4 regions of the Sphingobacterium thalpophilum genome follow, and region 1 is predicted to be linked to each of the others. Evidence: riboswitches for the same ligand, from Rfam matches in the RefSeq annotation. Region 1 holds a riboswitch; each other region holds the start of a gene.
The links. A riboswitch is a leader RNA that binds a small molecule or an ion and turns the genes downstream of it on or off. The one in region 1 is predicted to bind S-adenosylmethionine.
Positions count from the first base shown of each region.

Region 2: linked by a shared signal. The riboswitch ahead of metE (5-methyltetrahydropteroyltriglutamate--homocysteine S-methyltransferase) and the one ahead of AACH28_RS00280 (O-acetylhomoserine aminocarboxypropyltransferase/cysteine synthase family protein) in region 1 are both predicted to bind S-adenosylmethionine.
Region 3: linked by a shared signal. The riboswitch ahead of AACH28_RS22115 (5-oxoprolinase) and the one ahead of AACH28_RS00280 (O-acetylhomoserine aminocarboxypropyltransferase/cysteine synthase family protein) in region 1 are both predicted to bind S-adenosylmethionine.
Region 4: linked by a shared signal. The riboswitch ahead of metF (methylenetetrahydrofolate reductase [NAD(P)H]) and the one ahead of AACH28_RS00280 (O-acetylhomoserine aminocarboxypropyltransferase/cysteine synthase family protein) in region 1 are both predicted to bind S-adenosylmethionine.

Region 1 covers NZ_CP151087.1:58,365-63,776, reverse strand. Annotated here, with positions in the region: gene AACH28_RS00285 (FUSC family membrane protein) at 1-1,212, shown strand, start outside; SAM riboswitch class I at 1,394-1,506, shown strand; gene AACH28_RS00280 (O-acetylhomoserine aminocarboxypropyltransferase/cysteine synthase family protein) at 1,762-3,072, shown strand; gene metX (homoserine O-acetyltransferase) at 3,105-4,148, shown strand; gene AACH28_RS00270 (homoserine dehydrogenase) at 4,186-5,367, shown strand.
Region 2 covers NZ_CP151087.1:3,068,970-3,074,381, reverse strand. Annotated here, with positions in the region: gene metE (5-methyltetrahydropteroyltriglutamate--homocysteine S-methyltransferase) at 1-1,289, opposite strand, end outside; SAM riboswitch class I at 1,368-1,471, opposite strand; gene AACH28_RS13625 (response regulator transcription factor) at 1,658-2,347, opposite strand; gene AACH28_RS13620 (HAMP domain-containing sensor histidine kinase) at 2,450-4,282, opposite strand; gene AACH28_RS13615 (hypothetical protein) at 4,662-4,991, shown strand; gene AACH28_RS13610 (IS1595 family transposase) at 5,038-5,412, opposite strand, start outside.
Region 3 covers NZ_CP151087.1:5,004,751-5,010,162, forward strand. Annotated here, with positions in the region: gene AACH28_RS22095 (hypothetical protein) at 1-498, shown strand, start outside; gene AACH28_RS22100 (hypothetical protein) at 530-838, shown strand; gene AACH28_RS22105 (DKNYY domain-containing protein) at 855-1,481, opposite strand; gene AACH28_RS22110 (hypothetical protein) at 1,645-1,950, shown strand; gene AACH28_RS22115 (5-oxoprolinase) at 1,981-2,244, opposite strand; SAM-I-IV-variant riboswitch at 2,311-2,404, opposite strand; gene AACH28_RS22120 (DUF3050 domain-containing protein) at 2,615-3,385, shown strand; gene AACH28_RS22125 (TolC family protein) at 3,608-4,927, shown strand; gene AACH28_RS22130 (HlyD family secretion protein) at 4,927-5,412, shown strand, end outside.
Region 4 covers NZ_CP151087.1:4,024,644-4,030,055, forward strand. Annotated here, with positions in the region: gene AACH28_RS17830 (exodeoxyribonuclease V subunit beta) at 1-81, opposite strand, end outside; gene AACH28_RS17835 (30S ribosomal protein S16) at 442-963, shown strand; gene rimM (ribosome maturation factor RimM) at 1,083-1,607, shown strand; gene AACH28_RS17845 (hypothetical protein) at 1,711-2,562, shown strand; SAM riboswitch class I at 2,782-2,884, shown strand; gene metF (methylenetetrahydrofolate reductase [NAD(P)H]) at 2,955-3,911, shown strand; gene AACH28_RS17855 (DUF2723 domain-containing protein) at 4,159-5,412, shown strand, end outside.

The DNA.
Region 1 (5,412 bases):
AACCTTGCAGACACGGGCAGCCTCCCTTTAATCCGTCAAACAATCAAATTATTAGCTTTAGAAATTGATAGCTTTTCACAACCTAACAAGAGGTTTCGGTATGCACATCAATTATATCACAATAACTTTAAAATTAATGCCCTCTTACAGGATTTAAAAGAAATTCAAGAAGAGCAGGCCGGTCAAGCAAAAAGTATATTATGTTCGATCATAAGCAACATCGAAGCAATTATTGAAGTGCTCAACCGAATTCAGGTGGCTTTTTATCAAAATCAGGAAATCCAGGATAAGATTGACAGCAGTGAGTACCAACAATTTATCAATCGACCTTTGCGCAATCTTGCTGATCTAAAAAGTAAACTCCATCTGAATAACCCGCTTTTTCGATTTGCCGTTCGGATGGCTCTTCTTTTTGGAACAGGCGCATTGATCGGTATTTTATTTTTGGATTTTAAATATACCTATTGGATCTTACTGACGATCGCTATTGTTGCCAGACCAGCATTTTCAATGACAAAAAAGCGTAATATAGAGCGTATTGTAGGCACATTCTCGGGTATAATCGTTGGCATATTCTGCTTAATTGCTATTCATTTTCTCCCGGCTCTTCTTACCATAGCTGCATTAGGTCTTTTCGGATTCTTTTTATTCAATCGATCTAATTATATGGTCAGTGTCATCTTTATTACCTTGGGAATTGTAATTGCGCTCAATTTGTTTGAAGGCAATATCAATCTCATTTTAGGCAGCCGAATACTTTTCACACTCATTGGAGCATTCTTGGCTATAGCAGGTTATTTCTTGATCCCCGTACGCCAGAGCACAGGCATGGTTCAGCTGGCAAAAGAAGTATCCCTTTACAACGAACATTATTTCCAGATCATCAATAACCGTCTGTCGGACGAGAGACAAAGTTCGTTTGATATACGACTGGCTAGAAAAAAAGCGCAGACTGCCATGGCGCTATTTTCAGACGCTATCAATCAAATGAAAAAAGAACCCGAACACAAATGGATGGATTGGTCACATATCCACCATTTTCAGGCACTCTCTTATCAGGTCAACTCCCATTTGGTGGGTCTTTCGCTATCGTTAAACAAAAAGACGAATCACCACCTGACGTATGATATCCATAGTAGAATTGATGCACTTAAACCTCTTTTAACAGATTTAAATCAAATTGCAGAACGGATCAACTTAAAGAAATCATAATACCCGATTGGCAGTTACTTATCAAGTTTCATCGGACAATATGCGATCCGATCGGTATGTTATTCAAAATTCCTTTAACTAAAAAACAGCTTTTCTTTTGCTTTAATAAAAAAAGAGTTTATATTTGTATCGTCTTCGAAAGAAGATTTCTAATCAACACCTCCCTTAATCAGTAGGTCTTGATTTATAAAGAAGTGGCGAGAGACTGGCTCAATGACCCACTGGCAACCTTCAATTTGTTTGAAAAGGTGCCAATTCCTGTCCAAAACAATATCGTTTTGGAGCATATAAATAACATAAGACAATGATTATTAAACTACTGAAGTCCATTAAAAATTCAGGTTCAACACAAGTGAGCCGCACGATAAGCGAAAGTGTAAGCCATCATACAACTGTATTGATGCGAATGCGTACGCATATGCACTTCCACGCTTGTTAAGAATCATTTCCTTTTTCTTGGATAAAGATTTAACAGACCCTTCAAGGAGGTGTGTATGCTTCTCTTTTTACTTAGCAATTTCTTTTTGAACCCTTAAAATCTGATATATTATGTCTTCAAACAAAAATTTAAAATTCGAAACTCTTCAGGTTCACGCTGGCCAAGTCGCTGACCCTACTACGGGATCTAGAGCAGTTCCTATATATCAAACAACATCTTTTGTATTTGAAAATGCCGAACACGGCGCAAACTTATTTGCATTAAAGCAGTTCGGCAATATTTATACACGGATTATGAATCCTACCACGGATGTTTTCGAACAACGTATTGCGGCACTTGAAGGTGGAGTCGCGGCTGTTGCTGTTGCATCTGGCCAGGCGGCACAGTTTATTGCATTAAATAATATCTTGGAAAGTGGTGACAATTTTGTTGCCGGATCCAACTTATACGGCGGTACATTCAACCAGTTTAAAGTTTCTTTTAAACGTCTGGGCATCGAAGCTCGATTTGCAACGGACGCCGAGGCAGATAAAATTGAAGCCCTCATTGATGATAAAACAAAGGCCATCTATGTTGAAACAATTGGAAACCCAAGTTTCAATATTCCAGACTTTGAGAAAATTGCTGCAGTAGCAAAAAAATATGACTTACCGTTAATCGTCGATAATACTTTTGGAGCTGGGGGATATTTATTTAAACCTTTGGAGTATGGTGCGAATGTGGTGGTTGAATCGGCTACTAAATGGATCGGTGGACATGGTACAAGCATTGGTGGTGTCATCGTCGACGGCGGAAACTACAATTGGGGCAATGGAAAATACCCTCAATTTTCCGAACCATCTGAAGGCTATCATGGCTTAGTTTTTTCCGAAGTTTTCGGTGAAGGCGGACCGTTTGGAAATATTCAATTTGCCATTCGGGCACGTGTGGAAGGGCTTCGGGATTTCGGGCCAGCACTCTCTCCTTTCAATTCATTCTTATTATTACAAGGGCTTGAAACCCTGTCTTTACGGGTGCAACGCCATGTAGACAACACTTTAGAGGTAGCTAAATGGCTTGAGGCGCATCCACAGGTAGAAAAAGTAAACTATCCGGGCTTAAAAAGCTCTCCGAGCTTCGCTAACGCACAAAAATACCTTAAAAATGGCTATGGTGCAGTGCTTTCTTTCCAGCTCAAAGGTGACGCAGCACAAAAGGCCAATAGCTTTATCGACAGCTTAGAATTGATCAGTCACCTGGCCAACGTCGGTGATACAAAGTCATTGATTATCCATCCAGCAGCGACTACTCACCAACAATTGAGTGATGAAGATCAAGCCAATGCTGGAGTATTCAAAGGTTTATTACGTCTTTCTGTAGGAATAGAACATATTGATGACATCAAAGCTGATTTACAACAAGCTTTTGATAAAATTAAATAATCAGATTTTTTCGGCTTAAACTTAAACGTAAAATGAGTAAGCATATTTATCTGCACCCGGAGCCTTTTGTATTTGAAAATGGAAGAGAGCTTACTGATTTACAAATCAGTTATGAAACATTTGGCAAACCCAACGCTGATCGCAGTAATGTGATCTGGGTTTGCCATGCACTAACGGCCAATGCAGATGTACTGGATTGGTGGTCAGGTCTTTTTGGAACAGGTGAATTGTTTGATTCAAACGATTATTATATTATCTGCGCCAATGTCATAGGATCAGCATATAATAGCAGTAATCCGCTATCTGTAAACCCAGCTACTGGACAGCCCTATTACCTATCTTTTCCTGAATTTACAGTAAGGGATTTGGTCAACGCACATCAATTTCTTGCAGACCACCTGGATATCAAACAAATAGAGATCCTTATTGGGGGCTCATTGGGCGGTCAACAAGCATTGGAATGGGCCGTATCACGCAGTATAGCCACCAACCATCTAATCGTCGTTGGAACAAATGCCGTCCATTCACCATGGGGTATTGCATTCAATGAAAGTCAACGTCTTGCCATTACTACTGATCGAACCTTTTATGCGAATCATCCCGATGGCGGAGCTAAGGGTCTAAAAGTTGCACGCGCTATGGCACTGTTGTCTTACCGCAACTATACAACGTATGCCAACACACAAAAGGAGGATGATAACGAAAAACTCGATCATTATAAAGCATCCTCCTATCAAAACTATCAGGGTGAAAAATTGGTAAAACGCTATAATGCGTACAGCTATTACTTCCTAACCAAAGCAATGGACAGCCATAATTTAGGTCGTGGAAGAAAATCTATCGAATCCGCTTTAGCGAGCATCGACTGTCCAACTTTAGTGCTGAGCGTCAATACAGATTTGTTGTTTCCTCCACAAGAGCAACAATTCATCGCTCAACATATTCCGAATGCCCACTATCAGGAGATCGAATCTACTTATGGCCACGATGGGTTTTTGATCGAAACAAAAAAACTCACGAAAATCATCAGCAGCTTTCTGCGGAAACAAAAAGAATACTTCAACGAATTAGTATAAGAGAATAAATAATATATAAGAGAATTTAAGAAGAGATATGAGTAATAAATTAACAATAGGGATGTTTGGGTTTGGTGTAGTAGGCCAAGGTCTTTACGATATCATCAAAACCAAAAATCTTAATCTGGAAATCAAAAAATTTGTCATTAAAAACGGAGATAAAAAGCGCTCGCTACCAGCAGATCTATTTTCTACCGATGCCGAAACAATTTTAGGTGACCCAGAAATTAATACTGTTGTCGAACTAATAGATGATGCCGAAGCAGCCTATCAACTAACTGTTCGTGCCTTGAAATCGGGAAAAAATGTGGTATCTGCCAATAAAAAAATGATTGCCAGCCATTTGGAAGAGCTGGTTGATATCCAACAGGAATACGGCACCAGTTTATTGTATGAAGGTGCCGTTTGCGGAAGTATTCCCATTATACGGAATTTAGAAGAGTACTATGACAATGAATTACTTCATTCTGTCAGCGGTATTTTTAATGGATCTTCTAACTATATTTTATCTAAAGTTTTCAATGAAAACCAGCAATACACAGACGCTTTAAAGAAAGCGCAAGAACTTGGTTTTGCAGAGACAGATCCAACCCTTGATGTAGGCGGATTTGACCCAAAATTTAAAGTATGTATTGTTGCTTCCCATGCGTACGGGATCTATGTCAAACCAGACGATGTCTTTAATATTGGTATTGACAAATTGGGACAACAAGATATTCGTTTTGCTAAAGAAAAGAACCTCAAGATCAAATTGATACCAACAGCAAAAGAGATCGACGGCAACAAAGTTGTACTTTATGTATTACCACGCCTAGTAGGCAAAGACAGCATGCTTTATAATGTAGAAAATGAGAACAATGGTGTATTGGTAAAAGCGGCCTTTGCAGACGAGCAATTTTTCTATGGTAAAGGAGCCGGTGGCCACCCGACGGGCTCTGCTGTGCTATCGGATATCGCTGCCCTTCGCTATGGATACCGTTATGAATATAAAAAACATTTAGAATCCAGCACATTAAATTATAGCCAAGATTATTTAATTAAGGTTTATTTGAGATACACCGATGATACACTGATTGAAAAGTTAAATTTCAGTGAAATCACAGAACGATATTACGCACCAGATTTCAAATATGTCATAGGACATATTAATCTTCAACAAATCGCAGCTCACAAAGCCGATTTGGATCAAGAGGGCAATTTTATTGCTGAAATCGCGTAGGCAATCAACAAACCAAGCTACCTTGAAAATAGCCCCGAATGGGGC
Region 2 (5,412 bases), 2.7 Mb from region 1:
TTACGGTCAGCAAATGCTGAAGTACGTTTCGCATCGTCATCAGTGATATTGCTTGTACGTGTTTTAACCTCTGGTTTGTGGATCAGTGGAGAAGTACGACGGCTTTCAGCGGCAGCTTTGTTCGCTTCGAAGCGTTTTGCTGTTTCAGCATCAACTTCACCTTCTGCTAATACGGCTAAGTCTTTTACCTCAGCTAATTTTTGTTTAGCAAATGCTAACCAGTTTTTTACTTCAGCTGGTAGCGATTGCTCATTGTGTTCATTGTCTAAGTCGAAAGGAACGTGCAACAATGATGAAGAAGGAGCTACCCATACACGGTCTTTTCCTAATGCATCAACAGCTTGTTTGATTTTAACCAATGATTTTTCGTAATCATTTTTCCAGATGTTACGGCCTTCAACAATACCCAAAGATAATGTTAATGAAGCAGGAACTTTAGCTAGTACCGTATCCAATTGGTTTTCACCGCGTACCAAATCCAAATGTAAAGCATGGATAGGTAGGTTAACTGCGATATCTTCGTTGTCTTTTAAAGCTTCGAAGTAAGTCGTCGCGATTAATTTGATATTTTTTGCTGCTGCAGCTAATTTTTCGAAAGTAGGTTGATATAAAGCTTTTACTTTAGCATCTAAATCCAATGCTAAGAAAGGCTCGTCAATCTGAACATATTGCGCACCGGCCTCAGCTAGTTTAGCTAATATTTGCTCATATACTGGAACAAGTTTATCCAATAAATCGATGCGGTCGAAGCCAGCTTCTTTTTCTTTACCGATCAAAAGGTAAGTGATAGGACCTAATAGAACTGGTTTAGTATCGATGCCCAATGATTTTGCTTCGTTATATTCATTTAAGAATTTTTCGGACGTCAATTTGAATTCTTGATCTTTTGTGAATTCTGGCACCATATAGTGGTAGTTGGTATCCAACCACTTGGTCATTTCCATTGCAGTCACGTCGATTCCTTCTTGTTGGAAACCACGCGCCATGGCAAAATATAGATCTAAGCTGTAATTGTTGTCTACTTTATTCAATAAAGAATGGTAACGAGCAGGAATTGCACCAACAGTAAGGGTTAAATCCAATACTTGATCGTAAAAAGAGAAATCATTGGAAGGGATCAAATCTATTCCAGCATCTTTTTGTGTTTTCCAATTGCCTTCACGAATTTTTTTTGCTGTGTCCAATAATTCCTCAACAGAAGATTTTTTAGCCCAATAGGCCTCATTGGCTTTTTTCAATTCGCGGAACGCGCCCACACGAGGGTAACCTAAATTGTTAGTCAATAACATAATGAATGTTTTTAATATTTCTTTTTCAACTATATTTCTTGCTAGAGAGAGAAGGACACACTAGAATTCGGTGACTTCGGCTTATCATTCCCATATCAAGTAGGGTAGAATTTAGCACCTTGTCAAGGGACAGGTTGCTAAGGCTTCATCGGGTCTATTCCCTCTGCCTTTCTCTATAAGCGACGCTAAGTTAGAACATTTCTTTTTGAAATGCAAATTTTTTATAAAAGTGCGTCAATTTTTTATATTCTACTAAGGATAAAATTGTTTTGTTCTTTTCTTTTCATCCGTGATTTAGTGTATGTCATGTTTCAATACGCTGTGTAGCATAAAAAATGGGGAATGACTGTTTCTCATTCCCCATTCTTTTAGCTCACCAAAAGTTTGTAACCTTTTCCGTGCACATTGACAATTTCAACTTTACTATCTTCTTTTAGATATTTACGAAGTTTACTGAGAAATACATCCATACTTCTACCCGTAAAGTAGTTGTCATCATGCCAAATTTTTAATAAAGCTTCTTCCCGGGTCAGCACATCATTTTTCTTTAAACAAAGCAAGCGCAGTAGTTCCGCTTCTTTAGTGGATAGTTTTTGCATCTGTCCTTTGTAAGAAATTTGCTGACTTGTATAATCAAAGAAATAATCGCCAATTTCAAATTTATCGGCAACCACTTCCTCTTCTTTGTCTCGAACACTGCGTTTCAGCAAAGCATTGATGCGGAGCAATAATTCCTCTACTCGAAAAGGTTTTGTGATATAATCATCTCCCCCTAATTCAAAGGCTTCGGTTTTATCTTCCATCATCCCCTTTGCTGTGGCAAAGATAATAGGAACAGTATTGTTTGTTTTTCTGATTTCACGCCCCACTGTAAATCCGTCCTTTTTTGGCATCATGACATCGAAAATACAGAGGTCGTAGTTATTTTTTTTGAATTGAGAAATCGCTTCATCTCCATCCGTGCATAATGTGACGTCAAATTTTCCCTTTAATTCGAGATAGTCTTTTAAAAGATCCCCCAAATTAGGATCATCTTCTGCTAATAATATCTTTTGCATAATGATTATATTAATTTTCACCAATGTCCCTTGATGCTGATAAATCAGCTTTCCTCAACCTTTGAAATTTTTTAAAGAGGAAATATACAAAAAAGGAACGTTTTATTTTTTAATAGGCAAAATTACTTCAAAGGTCGTGCCCTTATCTTTTTCACTTTTAACTGTAATTTTTCCGTTCAGCCTTCTCAGGATGTCCTGTACATAACTTAAGCCAAGACCAAATCCTTTGACATTATGAACATTTCCAGTTGGAATACGGTAGAACTGGTCGAAAATCTTTTGCAGGTGATCCCGACTCATCCCAATACCGTTGTCGGCAATGGTGATAACAATGGTATCACCAACATTTTTTGAATTGATGTTGACATGTAAATCTCCTTTGCTGTACTTGATGGCATTATCCAATAAATTGTAAAATACATTCGAAAAATGTAACTCATCACCGACGACAATATCCTTGGTCGCTGCGAGATCTATACTGAATTTCCCACCAATATTCTGCATGCGTAGCTGCATGCTGTCCGTTACTGCAGAAACAAGATCATTAATATGCACATCCACCTGGTCTAACTTTAATGTTTCCTTTTCCAATCGGGCTAGGTCAAGCACACGTTCGATGTGATTTCCGAGTCTAACATTTTCGTCGTAGATGATATTAGCCAATTTCTGAACGCGCTTATGGTCGGCATTGATGTCTGGATCTTTAAGTGACTCGCTGGCAATCATAATTGTTGCAACAGGTGTTTTAAACTCATGCGTCATGTTGTTGATGAAATCTGTTTTCATTTCCGAAACTTTCTTTTGTCTGAAGATGATAATCAGTGTATAAGCAAAACAACCCACCAACAAGAAAAGTAGTGCCAGCATAGGTAGTAACAGATAGCCCATATTATCTGCGATTATCGCCTTTTTATTGGGAAAATAGATTGTTAATTTCCCTGGCGCAGCACCGATATCACCTTTAAAAAGTGCGGTCGAGTATTTTGTTGTATTTGTCGGGTTATTTAGAGCGGCTTCGTTTAAAATATTATTTAGTAATATATTGTTTGTACTCCATATTTCAATATTAAAAGGAGCTTTAATATCGCGTTGAGCCAACTCTTCTTTGATAAGTTCTTGGACGATGATAACATTCAACCGATCCTTTAACGGACGCTTTGCTAGCTCCATTCCAATAGCAACATCTTCGATGTAATCTGCCTTTTTACCACCGAGCATAGCAACGGAGTCGTAAACGTTGAAACCGGACCAAGAATTCTTTCTGTTTAGCACATCGAGCCTTTTTTCCAAATCAGAGATGGTTTTTGCAAGTTTTGCATTCTCTCTTGGTGGTAAGGTGGCTACTCTGAATTTTGTCTGTTGATTGACCAATGGGTCCATTAGGGGGATAACAAACCGTGTGCTATCGTCTTTTCCACTAATCTGATCATCTACCTTCGATGCATTTAACATGATAAAAGCTTGCACCAGATTATCGTCGGTAAGCTCATTTGAAACAGAAAATTTGATAAATTTCTGGTACTCCGGTCTTTTGATGTATGTTTCGTAAAAGGAATTTTTGATTTCAATTACATTTGGATACAAAGCACGTAATTGGTCTTCTTGCTCTTTGAAGTTTGAGAAAACAACATGTTGTTTGTTTTTTAATTCTTCAATTCTATATTGGATTTCAAGTTGCTCGGCCAACAGACGTTGTTTGGCCTGTTCCTGCTTGGATTTTTCAATGTTACGTTCCTGTTGAACTTTAGCAAAGTCGACCACCTCCCGTCGTTCAAGTTTTCCGGCAACAGCTGTAATCGCAGCATTGACGGACTCATCAAATAATTGGGATTTTTGACGATATGAATCTCTCAGAAAATAGAATTGCATCGCCAATACCCCAATTAGAGCTAGAGACATCAGTCCAATGATTAATACAATGCTATTTTTCTTCATTAGGGTTGGGTGTTAAATAAATGTATTTTGAATATATCACAAAGTTTATAGCACTCAGTTTATTTACCTTTTGCGTACCCATCCCTTATACCATGTGAGTGGCCATTTAAGGTCCGGTAGCTCATATTTTCTTAAATTGTTACAAATATAAAGATGCTAATGTGTTTTGAAGCTGTTTTAACAATGTTTAACAGCAATCTGTTTAAATATAGGTGCTGTTGTTTGTAAATTAGTGAATAGAAATAAATTATATGCTGAATTGGCCTATTGATAAATTAAATCTACGCAGTTGAGTCTGCTGCTGTAGAAGTGAATAAGCCGAGTATAACGTGTTCATTGGTGAAAATGAGTGCAAATACTCTTTAACAACTATATAAAAATGAAAAGCTACTTATTATTATTGGTATTATCTTCGCTAGGCACGATTGCTTTGGGGCAGGTAAAGGTAAAGCCGCAGATTCCTTTGATGGAAGAAAAGGAAGCAAAGATGCCCGTCCTAAAATTGGATTCTTCAGATGAAAAGTATCATATGCCCATTAAGAAGCCAAATCGTGTGGACGGTCTAGCTCCGATGCCAGGAACGGAAAAAATGCCCAAAGGTGATGAGAAAGAAAACAATCTCCCGTTTAGGCGCTTGAATGATTCGCTAAAGGTGAAGGACTTTAAATTAAAAATCGACTCCTTGTATCCAAACAAGCAAAAAAAATAGCGTTCTAGATAGAACGCTATTTTTTTTGCTTTATTGACCTATTCCTTTAAGCAATAATCATATTATATTGTTCTGGTTTATGGCAGATCATCCGATATACTAGGTTGTCAAAAATATTCCCTTTCATAAAACTTCTGTTGAATCGATAGGTATATTCATTAATATATTCCTGTAGATCTCCAACGTGATGGTACATTCCTCTCAACCAGCTTTTAAAGGTCATGATAACCCTGTGTAGTTCTGGGAAGTTCTCACCTTTCTTACCAGATTTGACACGCTCCATATTTTCGAAATCTTTCAATATCGGCTTATAACCTGTCCATTTGTCGGTGGTCACCTTAGCCTGTGGCTCTATGTTTTGCTTCATGAAGCTACCTAAGTTGATCGCATCGGCTTTGTCTATCACCTTGGCGTAAAAGCG
Region 3 (5,412 bases), 810 kb from region 1:
ATTGAGCTGCTTTCTCCGGGCATCGAAGAGCTGAAAGAGATCCTGGAAACAGCAGGGGAAGATAGAGATGTGGATTCCATGGATGAAATAGATTTAACCATGTGCAGATCCATGGATCTGGAGCAAGAGGTATTCCTGCTCAATAATAAAATCTTGTCCCAAAAGATACGCTATAAGGATATAGGAATCTTTACTTATAAAAATGGAATGGTCAGCCTTTATTTAAAAACTGCGATGGACGAAAATCTGACTTGTGGTGAGCAGCGCAGCTTAAAGGAAGTTGTTAATATCACGAAGGGATTTGTACAGAAGATTGACCGGGATAAAGCCATACCCTTGGATATGATCCAAGCTTGCCAGCAACTGAAACGGGGCCGATTGCGTATCGTGCTCAAAATACCTTTTGAGGGACGGTACTATTTTGAGGTGTCCGACAAGATTGCAAAGCATATCAGGGAATGGGTCATGTTGCAGGTGCCAATAGAAAAAGAGCAATAAAATATATTAGGTAAACTTTAATAGATAGATTATGGAAAAAGTAAGGGACAATACCTGGAAATGCCGAGCTACTGGTAAAGTTGGATTTCCTTCTTTAATTGAGGCGCAATGGGCAATGCTTCACTTTAAGTTCAGATCCCGGATGAGAAACAAACTGGATGGTAAACGTATCAAACACAGGATGGGTAAAGATGCCTGCAAAAGGGCTTATTATTGTAAGTTCTGTAAAGGTTACCATATTACCACTTGGGAAAAAGGTCACTTTAATAATTACAAGACCAAAGCCGAATCCTGGGAGATACCGAAAGTATTAGGAAATTGGAATTATTCAATAGAATAATCCCGTGGTCTATTTTCTATTCTAATTTTTTTCCTCTATAATATTCATTCCAGCTATCCTTCGCATAACCTTTGCCCAGATATTTAAATGTAAAAGCAGTTGCATCTTTTATCTCCTGACCAAAATAATAGACTTTCCAGCTATCTTTGCTGTATCCATCGCCGAGAAGAACAAAGCTTTGGTCGGATACATCTTTTAGTCGATTGCCTCTATAATAGACATTCCAACTGTCTTTGGCATATCCTTCATCCAGTATTTTAAAGCTGGGCGCAGAGACATCTTTAATCTTAACGCCACGATAATAGGCATTCCAACTATCTTTGGCATATCCCCAACCAAGTGATTGGAAAGAATGTGGCGATACATCTTTAATCTTAACGCCACGATAATAGGCATTCCAGTTGTCTATTGCATAAGCATTGCCAAGGTCTTTGAAAGATCGTGCATCGACACCTTCGACCATCTTATCCCTGTAGAAGATCCGGTTGCCTATGTTGACATAATCGTTTTCTCTGTCATGTCGAAACGTCGTCTGAGACGTAGATCTTTTATTGTGACGACCTTGTTGAGCAATACTTTTCTCCAATATACATAGCAATGCAAAGGAAATAACAAGCATATTTTTTAAGTGGATAAAGGCCATAATGTATCTGTTTTATAATATGATATTTATATTGAATCCCTCCTTTATGACCAAGATAATTCACCGAAGGTTTAATCATTTTATCATTTTATTTCTCGTTATCCTTATCCGTTTCAAATGCAACTATTTTGGAATCCAAATATTTTTTTGTATATTGCTGGTTATGAGTTTTAAAGAAAAATTAGAGAACTGGCGCACGTCAATCAATCGCGCCGGCAGTGGTGAGGAATTGTATATTTTGCTTTTGAACTATAAAAGGTTTATCAACAAAAATTGGGTGGACGATTTTGGCGATCCGGGCAACTGGAAATCGGAATTAAATCAGGTCATCAGCAAAGTAAGAAACAAGGTGGATGTAGCAGATATCAGAGCCTGCCAAGATTTATCGTCCTATCAGGACGATGCCCGGCAGACCGCACATTCACTCAATCATACCTTAAAATATCATCACTCATTGACAAAAGGGTAGGCTAGGCCTACCTTTTTTTGCCGATAAAGATTATTGTAAAGGAATCAGGACATTCTGTTCCAAGCGTACAGGAACATGCTTCACCGAGGTAAAACCGTCTTCCTTGGAAATGATGTTGGAAAGATCCAATCCTCTTTTGGAGAACGTACTGATCAAAGCTGTTCTAAAGGTTGCCTTGGCTGAACCCCAGCCTTGTCCTAAAATCGTGTCATTGTTGAGCTGGATCAGTTCATCTGTTGAGTAATAACTGAATTTTTCCAGTAAGTGTTGGTAAAGATTTGTTGTAGTAGCCATACAATTTAAAAATTTAAAGGATTAAACCATAAACTGTATCCAGATCTTGTTGGGAAAATAATCGTTCTGTGACGTTTATTTTGGTCGAAACCCGTATTAATTTACCACCGCGGTGCCTCCACTCGGTTGGTATTGCATCATGCAATTCTGAATACTCTACAAATATAGTAGATTATTTTTTATAATAAAAAATATTTTTGTTTTTAAGGGTAAATGAGCGCTAACAACAGGAATAGGGAGGTCAAAGGCGAGGCGCGTTGTTGGCTGTGATTTGGTTATGAAGCGGATAGCTGGGCGAAAAATTTATCATGTTACTGTAATCTCATCGAAAATACTTTTAAAAACAGAGATAAGACAATACTTTTGCGCCATGAATAGAATTGCGGAAATTAACGAATACATTGCTGCCGAACGCGAGGTATTATTGCAACACCCTTTGTATCGTAAGATCAAAACGATCAAGAATCTACGTTCTTTTACAGAAGGGCATGTGTACGCTGTATGGGATTTTATGTCTTTACTAAAAGCTTTACAGATTAAATTGACCTGTACGACTTTACCTTGGTTTGCGAGTGAGCATCCATCAACACGCTATCTAATCAACGAAATTGTCTTGGCTGAGGAGTCGGATGAATACATTGATGGCCGCCGTTTGAGCCACTTTGAGATGTATCTGGACGCCATGGGTGCCATGGGTGCCGACCTTCATCTGGTCAACAAATTTATTGCTCAAGCCAAAAAATCGAGCAACATATTCGATGTCATTGCAACAACCACATTGGACAAGCGGATCAAAGACTTTTTGAATTTTACATTCGAAGTGATTGCTGAGGGCGAGGTGCATAAAATTGCTGCTGCATTTACATTCGGACGTGAAGACCTTATTCCGGGAATGTTTACCTCTATTTTGGAAGAAATTAAAACAAACTTTCCTACAGCCAATCTGGATAGCTTTATTTATTATTTTCAACGCCATATTGATCTTGACGGCGACGAGCATGGACCGTTGGCGATGCAGATGATCACAGATCTTGCCAAGGACGATGAGGTTAAATGGACGGAAATGAAAGAGATCAGTAAAATTGCGCTACAAAAAAGAATCCAGCTGTGGAATGCAATAGAAGATTCCTTATACGGATAATCTATTATTATACCATCGAGAAAGGCCTTTCAAATCACGATTTGAAAGGCCTTTTTTATGTGCTGTAAAAAAGGATATTGTAAGGACTTCTTGGCAGATATTGGTCTTTTTGTTTGAATTGATGAAAAAATGTCTTTTTTTCGTAACATATTGGCGTTTGTGAAGAAATCCAAGTTCCAATAAGTGTCTAAGTTTGCTACGTAAAAAAATTACATAGCACACGTGAACTTTTTTCCTCCCTATTGGGCAAAAGGCATACTAACCATGGGATTGTTAGTATGCGTTATTTCGGACACCTTCGCCCTCGATTCTTTGCGCATGTCCCTGAAAGACATGATCGACAAAGCGCTACAGAACAGTAAATACATCGAGCAGTCTTATTTGCAGCTCAAAGAAACTGAGGTGGCAGTACAGCAGCAACGCATGGAGTTGCTCCCTAAGATTTCCGCCAGAGCTTCTGCTAGTTATGCAAGTAATATGCCTGTATATGACCAGGGGCTTTTAAATAAACCTTCCCAGCATGATATCATTCACTACTTGTACGATAGCGGCCTGGATTTTTATCTGAACCTCTACAATGGGCATCGGGACCTAATGAAAATAGAGTCCAAAAAACTGGAAAATGAGCTGGCTAGAATCGATTGGAAGAATGCCGCAGCACAGACGAAATTGGAGGTTTGCAATCTTTTTTTGGATTTGGAACTGTCGTATAGTAACCGATCTTTAATCGAGCAGGATATTGCTGATCAACGGGTACAGCTCAAGGAGATTGAGCATCTGTATAAGGCGGGCGTGGTATTACACAGTGACGTCTTGCGTATTTCGTTGGAACTTTCGAAGCGGGAACTGTTGCTCGTGCAGATCGGTCATGATATTCAGGCTGCAAATCAGAAGCTGCAGCTAATTGGCGGTATTACAGCAGAGATTATCCCCTTGACCGAACCTTTTAAAGTGGAAAGCCCCAGCTATGAAGCGCTTGTTGCCGAAGCGCGAAGCCATGCTTTTTCCCTTCTAAAATCCGAACAGGAAGTTGTTTTGAAGAAACTGTCGGTCAAACAGGCGCGATCAAATTATCTTCCTGAGTTGGGTTTGACCAGTACATTTACCTTTGCCAATCCACAGGTCTTCTTGTATCCCTATAATCCCAGCTGGTATAATCTGAGTATCACAGGGCTCAAATTAAACATACCGATCTCGGCTATCTATCTCAATAAAAACGTGGTGCGCGGAGCACAGATCGCATTGGATCGACAAGAGGTAAAACACCATCATGAAGAGGAGATTCTGGAAAATCAGCTGTTACAGGCCCTGTTGGATTATCAATTGGCTATTAAGCAGCAGGACGTCTGTCAAAACAATAAGGCTTTGGCGCAGGAAAATGCACGAATTATAAAAAACAGGTATTTTAAATCATCGGCTTTGATTACAGATCTCTTAGATGCTGATATGCAATACCTAAAAACACTTTTTGATCTTGAAACCGCACATATTGCGATACAGAAACACTATTATTTTATCGAATTTTTGAAGGGTACTATCTAATGAAACCTAAATCACGAAGAACAGTTGTGGAGGCACAACTCACTCGAATCACCAACTGGTTGGCTGGAATTGTCTTGTTGGCTTTGTTGTTATGGGGCGCTCAAGCATTATGGATGCGACTGCGGTATACCTACACAAATGATGCACAGGTAACGCAGTATATCAATCCCATTGTTTCCCGGGTAGGCGGATATGTGGTTTCTGTGCATTATCACGATCATCAATTGGTTAAACGGGGTGATACCTTGTTGCTTATAGATAATAAGGAATATAAATATGAGGCTGATCAGGTAGCGGCATCCGTCAATAAGGAAGCTGCAGAGATCAATGTTCTTCATAGTCAAAAGGAAATTCTACAGGCGGAACATGAATCTTTACGCACATCAATTGCTGCCGGGGAGGCTCGGGTAACCAAGCAACAGTTGGAATATGATCGATATAATTATTTGTTTCAGGAAAAGTCTGCAACGGCTCAGCAACTGGAG
Region 4 (5,412 bases), 1.8 Mb from region 1:
GAGATAGTGTAAAGTCAAGCTAAAGGTTTTTCCCGAACCGGCCGAAGCTTTTAGTATTTTTAATGGCGCAACAGATTTCATAGAATGAAGGTAGAAAGTAAAAAGTGAATTGGCAAAAATGTCGATGACTATTTCGAAGGTACTGTACCCAAACGGTTCATCCTGCTTACCGATTTGGTAAAGATGTCCTTTTGAAGGAAGGAACTGTTTTTTGTCTTGATTTTTGAAAAGTTTGTTGTAGCTTCCGTATGGAAGCAAGAAAAGATGAAGGTCTAAGGGGCAGGTATTACGGTTGAAAGAGCTTGTTGAAAGAGCTAACCCTGTCGTTTTCAGTGAAGTTTTATTAAATTATAATGATGATTAGAAAAAAATAACTATCTTTGCATCCCCTCTAGTATGAAGCTCGGGGGATATGTTGAATACATAAAATAAAATTAAAAAATGGCAACTAAAATCAGATTGCAAAGACACGGTAAAAAAGGACGTCCTTTTTACCACGTAGTCGTAGCGGATTCTCGCGCTCCACGTGACGGTAAATTCATCGAACGTATTGGTTCTTACAACCCAAACACAAATCCAGCAACTATCGTTTTGGATTTTGAAAAAGCTTTGGATTGGATGAATAAAGGTGCTCAACCAACTGACACTGCTCGCGCTATCCTTTCTTACAAAGGTGTTCTTTACAAAAAACACTTGCAAGGTGGTGTGAAAAAAGGTGCTTTTGATGAAGCTGCTGCTGAAGCTAAATTTACAGCTTGGACTGAAGCTAATGATGCAAGAATCTCTGGTAAAAAAGATGGTTTAGCACAAACTAAAGCTGAAGCTAAAAAAGCTGCTTTAGTGGCTGAAGCTAAGAAAAAAGAAGAAAAAGCTGCTGCTGTAGCTGCTAAAAATGCTCCTGTAGCGGAAGAAACTGCTGCTGAAGAGACTGAAGCTCCTGCATCAGAAGAAACTGAAGGTTAATTCTTTCATAAAGTATTCGAGAAAGCCGACTCAATCTTGAGCCGGCTTTTTTTGAAACAGCCAATAGGCTAATGGTTTGCCAAATCATGTCTCACAGCTAATCGCTAAATACGAAATATATGACTATTGATCAAAGCTTTTACATCGGTTACATCAGTAAAACAAGAGGTCTTAAAGGAGAAGTACAACTATTTTTTGAATTCGAGGAATACGAGAGTTTGAATATCGATGTTGTCTTTGTGGAAGTGAACAAAAAGCTTGTTCCTTATTTTGTTGATACCATTAAATTTCAAAAAAATAGTACAGCGTATGTGACATTTGAGGATGTGGATCATATCGATAAGGCTCAAGTACTTGTACGTAAAAAGCTATATCTTTCCAATGATAAGATGCCCGAGCGCGATCCAGATGATTTTAGATATACTGATTTAATCGGTTTTTTAGTGATTGATGAAAACCATGGTGAATTGGGGCAAATAACAGATGTTCAGGAATTCCCACAGCAATTTGTCGCTTCGGTAAATATGGACGGTAAAGAACTGATGTTCCCCTTGTCCGATGATTTAATCTTAGGAATCGATGGCGAAGAGGAGATCATTGAAGTTGAATTGCCAGAGGGCTTGGTGGATCTTTATAAAGAATAAGCATATCCCCAAGCTTATTCAAATAAATAGCGGTATACGAACTATTGCAGTAATTTCTTATCTTGGTCTGTATATTATTACTGGCCATAATTATTGATTTATTTTGAAACCGTTATTACTGCTGCTATTCCTATTCTCGTTGTCTTCTTGTGCTTTCTTTGGGAAGAAAAAGGACTTTCCTGAAGGCAATTACCAAATGATATTGGGCTATTCAAATGAGGAGTATCATAAAGTAAAAAGAGAATCACCCCAAAATGTGGAGGCAGATGTCTATGGTAATGACCCGACGATATATCGGTCCTTTCTCTCCCTCCGTGATAAAGATAAGTTTGTGATGGCGATCGATGATATCTTACTCTACGGTAAGTATAGATTTAACGGCGATCGATTAGAATTGACCGATGAGAAAAAGGGTAGTCTCGCTTTGGATATTGTTAAGGTAAAAAACGATTTTGTTCAGCTGAGAGGTGATTTTTCACAGTTTAGCTCAGCACGTGTACCCACTAGCGAAAAACTTTATATCAACTTTGTGTTAGATAAAACCCCTATCCGGGAGACTCCGAGCAAATTTGATAGCCAGGTAAATCTATGGCGAAATGCCCCTGTAAAATCAGAAAGTGAAGAGGAGATAAAAGCCAGGGCATTGAATTTTGTAGATTATTCTATCGCTTATTTCCAACACATATCAAGTTCAGGCACACATCACGATTATCGAATGGATGGTGTTGAATCACCCATTATGTATGCTGAGAATGGCATTGTGCTCAAGGCATGGGCAGATGTACCCGATTCTTGGAAGGAATTATTTTACAACGAAAAAAATGCATTAGTCGCCTACCAATATTTATTTGATGGTTTTAAATATGGATCGAAAGAGGAGTACCATGTTAGGGGACTCTTATTGATCACGTTTTATCTCAGAAATCTGCGGAATTCCCTAGCAACGAATCTTTAGCCAATCCTGTTGTGGCGTAGTCAGTCTCTTCGCGGTCGATGATCCTCGATCGTTAATTTTATCTGTTTTTTTAGAGCCTTTTATATTTGGTGGAGCCTAAATTCCTGTTGTTGAATGGGAATGAATCCGAAGCCGTATTTATTGCAGTCTTTTTGTCGCTATTTTTGCCTTTTCGAAAAAATATTTTTGTCGTTTGATTTTTTAAAACGATATTAGCAACGCTTATAGAGAAAGGCCGAGGGACTAGACCCGTTGAAGCCTTAGCAACCTGTATTGTTCAAGGTGCTAAATTCTACCCTACTCCATGTGGGAAAGATAAGTTACATGTAGATAAACGATTCCTCGACGTGTGCGTTTCGATGTAAGCCAACCAAACTAAAAACAGTTTTTTAATGAAGATTATCGATCATATCCAGAATGCCAAAGGAAAAACATTGTTTTCTTTTGAGCTATTGCCACCGGCGAAAGGGCAGGGCATCCAAAGTATTTTTAAAACCATGGATGAACTGATGGAGTTTAAACCTCCTTTTATCGACGTAACCTACCATCGGGAAGATTATATCTATAAAGAGCATGCGAGTGGATTACTGGAACGCGTTTCCTATCGTAAACGTCCTGGGACAGTGGCGATATGTGCTGCAATCATGAATAAATATAAAGTAGATGCGGTGCCCCATTTGATATGTGGTGGTTTTACAAAAGAGGAAACTGAAAATGCATTGATCGATTTGAACTTCCTGGGGATAGATAACGTCTTGGTATTACGGGGCGATGCACGTAAGGGCGATGCCGATTTTATACCGACCGATGGTGGACATGCCTTTGCAACAGATCTATTGGAACAGGTAACTGATATGAATAAAGGAAAGTATCTGCATGAAGACATTATCACATCGGAAAAGACTGATTTTTGCATCGGTGTAGCGGGTTATCCCGAAAAGCATTTTGAATCGCCAAATTTCAATACTGATTTTAAATACCTGAAACAAAAAGTCGATATGGGAGCAGAGTTTATTGTGACTCAGATGTTCTTTAATGTTGAAAAATACAAGGAGTTTGTAACAAAATGTAGGGACAACGGAATCCATGTCCCTATTATTCCAGGGTTAAAACCACTGACAACGAAAAAACAGTTGGTGACCTTACCAAGGATATTTCATTTAGATATTCCGGAGGAACTGAGCGATGCTGTTTCAGCATGTAAAACGAATGCCGACGTCAGACAAGTAGGTGAAGAGTGGTTGGTGCAGCAATGTCAGGAGCTAATTAAATTTGGCGCTCCGGTTTTACATTTCTATACGATGAGTAATCCTGGTCCAACAAAGAAGATTGTTGAAAAACTAGCCTAACTCATAAAAATAAAACGAAAAGGGAGCGCATAAGCTCCCTTTTTTTATGGTAGTATTCGTTGTGAAAGCCTAAAATATGTCCAGAATTTTGATCGTGTGGTTTAGGTCGATCGCTATATTTAGGGTTTAATAGCCTGTTTATAGTCAGATACTTGTGTTAAATAGTGTTAATTAACTTATTGGAGTCAGGATAACTTTTTAACTTAAAGTGCTAAAAAAGATTTTAACAATAGACCAAATTGACCTTATGACGTACACTAGATTAAATTCTCTACTCGGCTTTGCTTGCGGACTAATTGCTACATGTGTATATATCTCCACCGTTGAAAAGACGGTAAGCTGGTGGGATTGTGGTGAATTTATTGCCTGTGCCTACAAGCTGGAAGTGGCACACCAACCGGGAGCACCATTATTTCTTCTTATTCAGAATATATTTTCCAACCTGGCTTTGGGTAATGCAGGTAAAATCGCCTATTGGATGAATATTGGATCCGCAATCTGCAGTGGGCTTACTGTTACATTTTTATTCTGGACAATAACAGCAATTGCCAAAAAGATACTCAACAGGCAAGAGAAAGTTCAATTATCGAATTATTTCCAAATTTTTGCTGCGGGCTTAGTTGGTGCAATGGCTTTCTGCTTCAGTGATTCATTTTGGTATTCGGCTGTTGAATCCGAGGTATATGCGATGTCTTCATTGTGTACTGCGATTGTTTTTTGGGCAATTTTAAAGTGGGAAGTCCGTGCAGATGAGGAAGGTAGCGATCGTTGGCTGGTTTTTATTGCTTTTGTTATGGGCCTTTCGATCGGAGTGCACCTATTAAATCTGTTGGCAATTCCGGCTATAGCGATGGTTGTCTATTTCAGAAGAGCAGGACAGGTTAATGCGAAAGGTACAATAAAAGCTTTCTTGGTAGGAGTGCTGATCTTGGGGGCTGTTTTGTGGGGAATTATTCAATGGTTGGTCGTTCTCGCAGCTAAGGTAGACCTCTTATTTGTAAATTCATTAGGTTTAGCCTTTGGCTCAGGTATCTTCTTCTTTTGTCTGCTGTTGGGGTGCTTCCTCATTTATGGGCTATATTATTCTTATAAAAAGCGGCAATACACACTGCATACCGGGTTACTGGTCTTTTGTTTTATTCTATTTGGTTATAGCTCCTATACTATGGTTTTAATCCGTGGAAAAGCCAATCCGTCGTTAAACAATAATGCGCCGGACAATGTGTTTTCTTTTTTGGGTTATCTGAGCCGGGAGCAATATATCCGGGAACCTTTACTCAAAGGGCCCAATTATGATTCACAAGTCGTTGGTGTAGAGAGTAAAACCGGTTATCGCAAAGATGAATCAGGGTATATTCCTTTTAGTCAGGTCGATAAGTATAAGTTTGATAAGGAAACTTTCTTTCCCCGCATATATAGTCAAGATGGAGCCCATCAGGCTTATTATAGGAGTTACCTCAATTTGAAGGAGGGGCAGCAGCCACAGTTCTCGGATAATTTT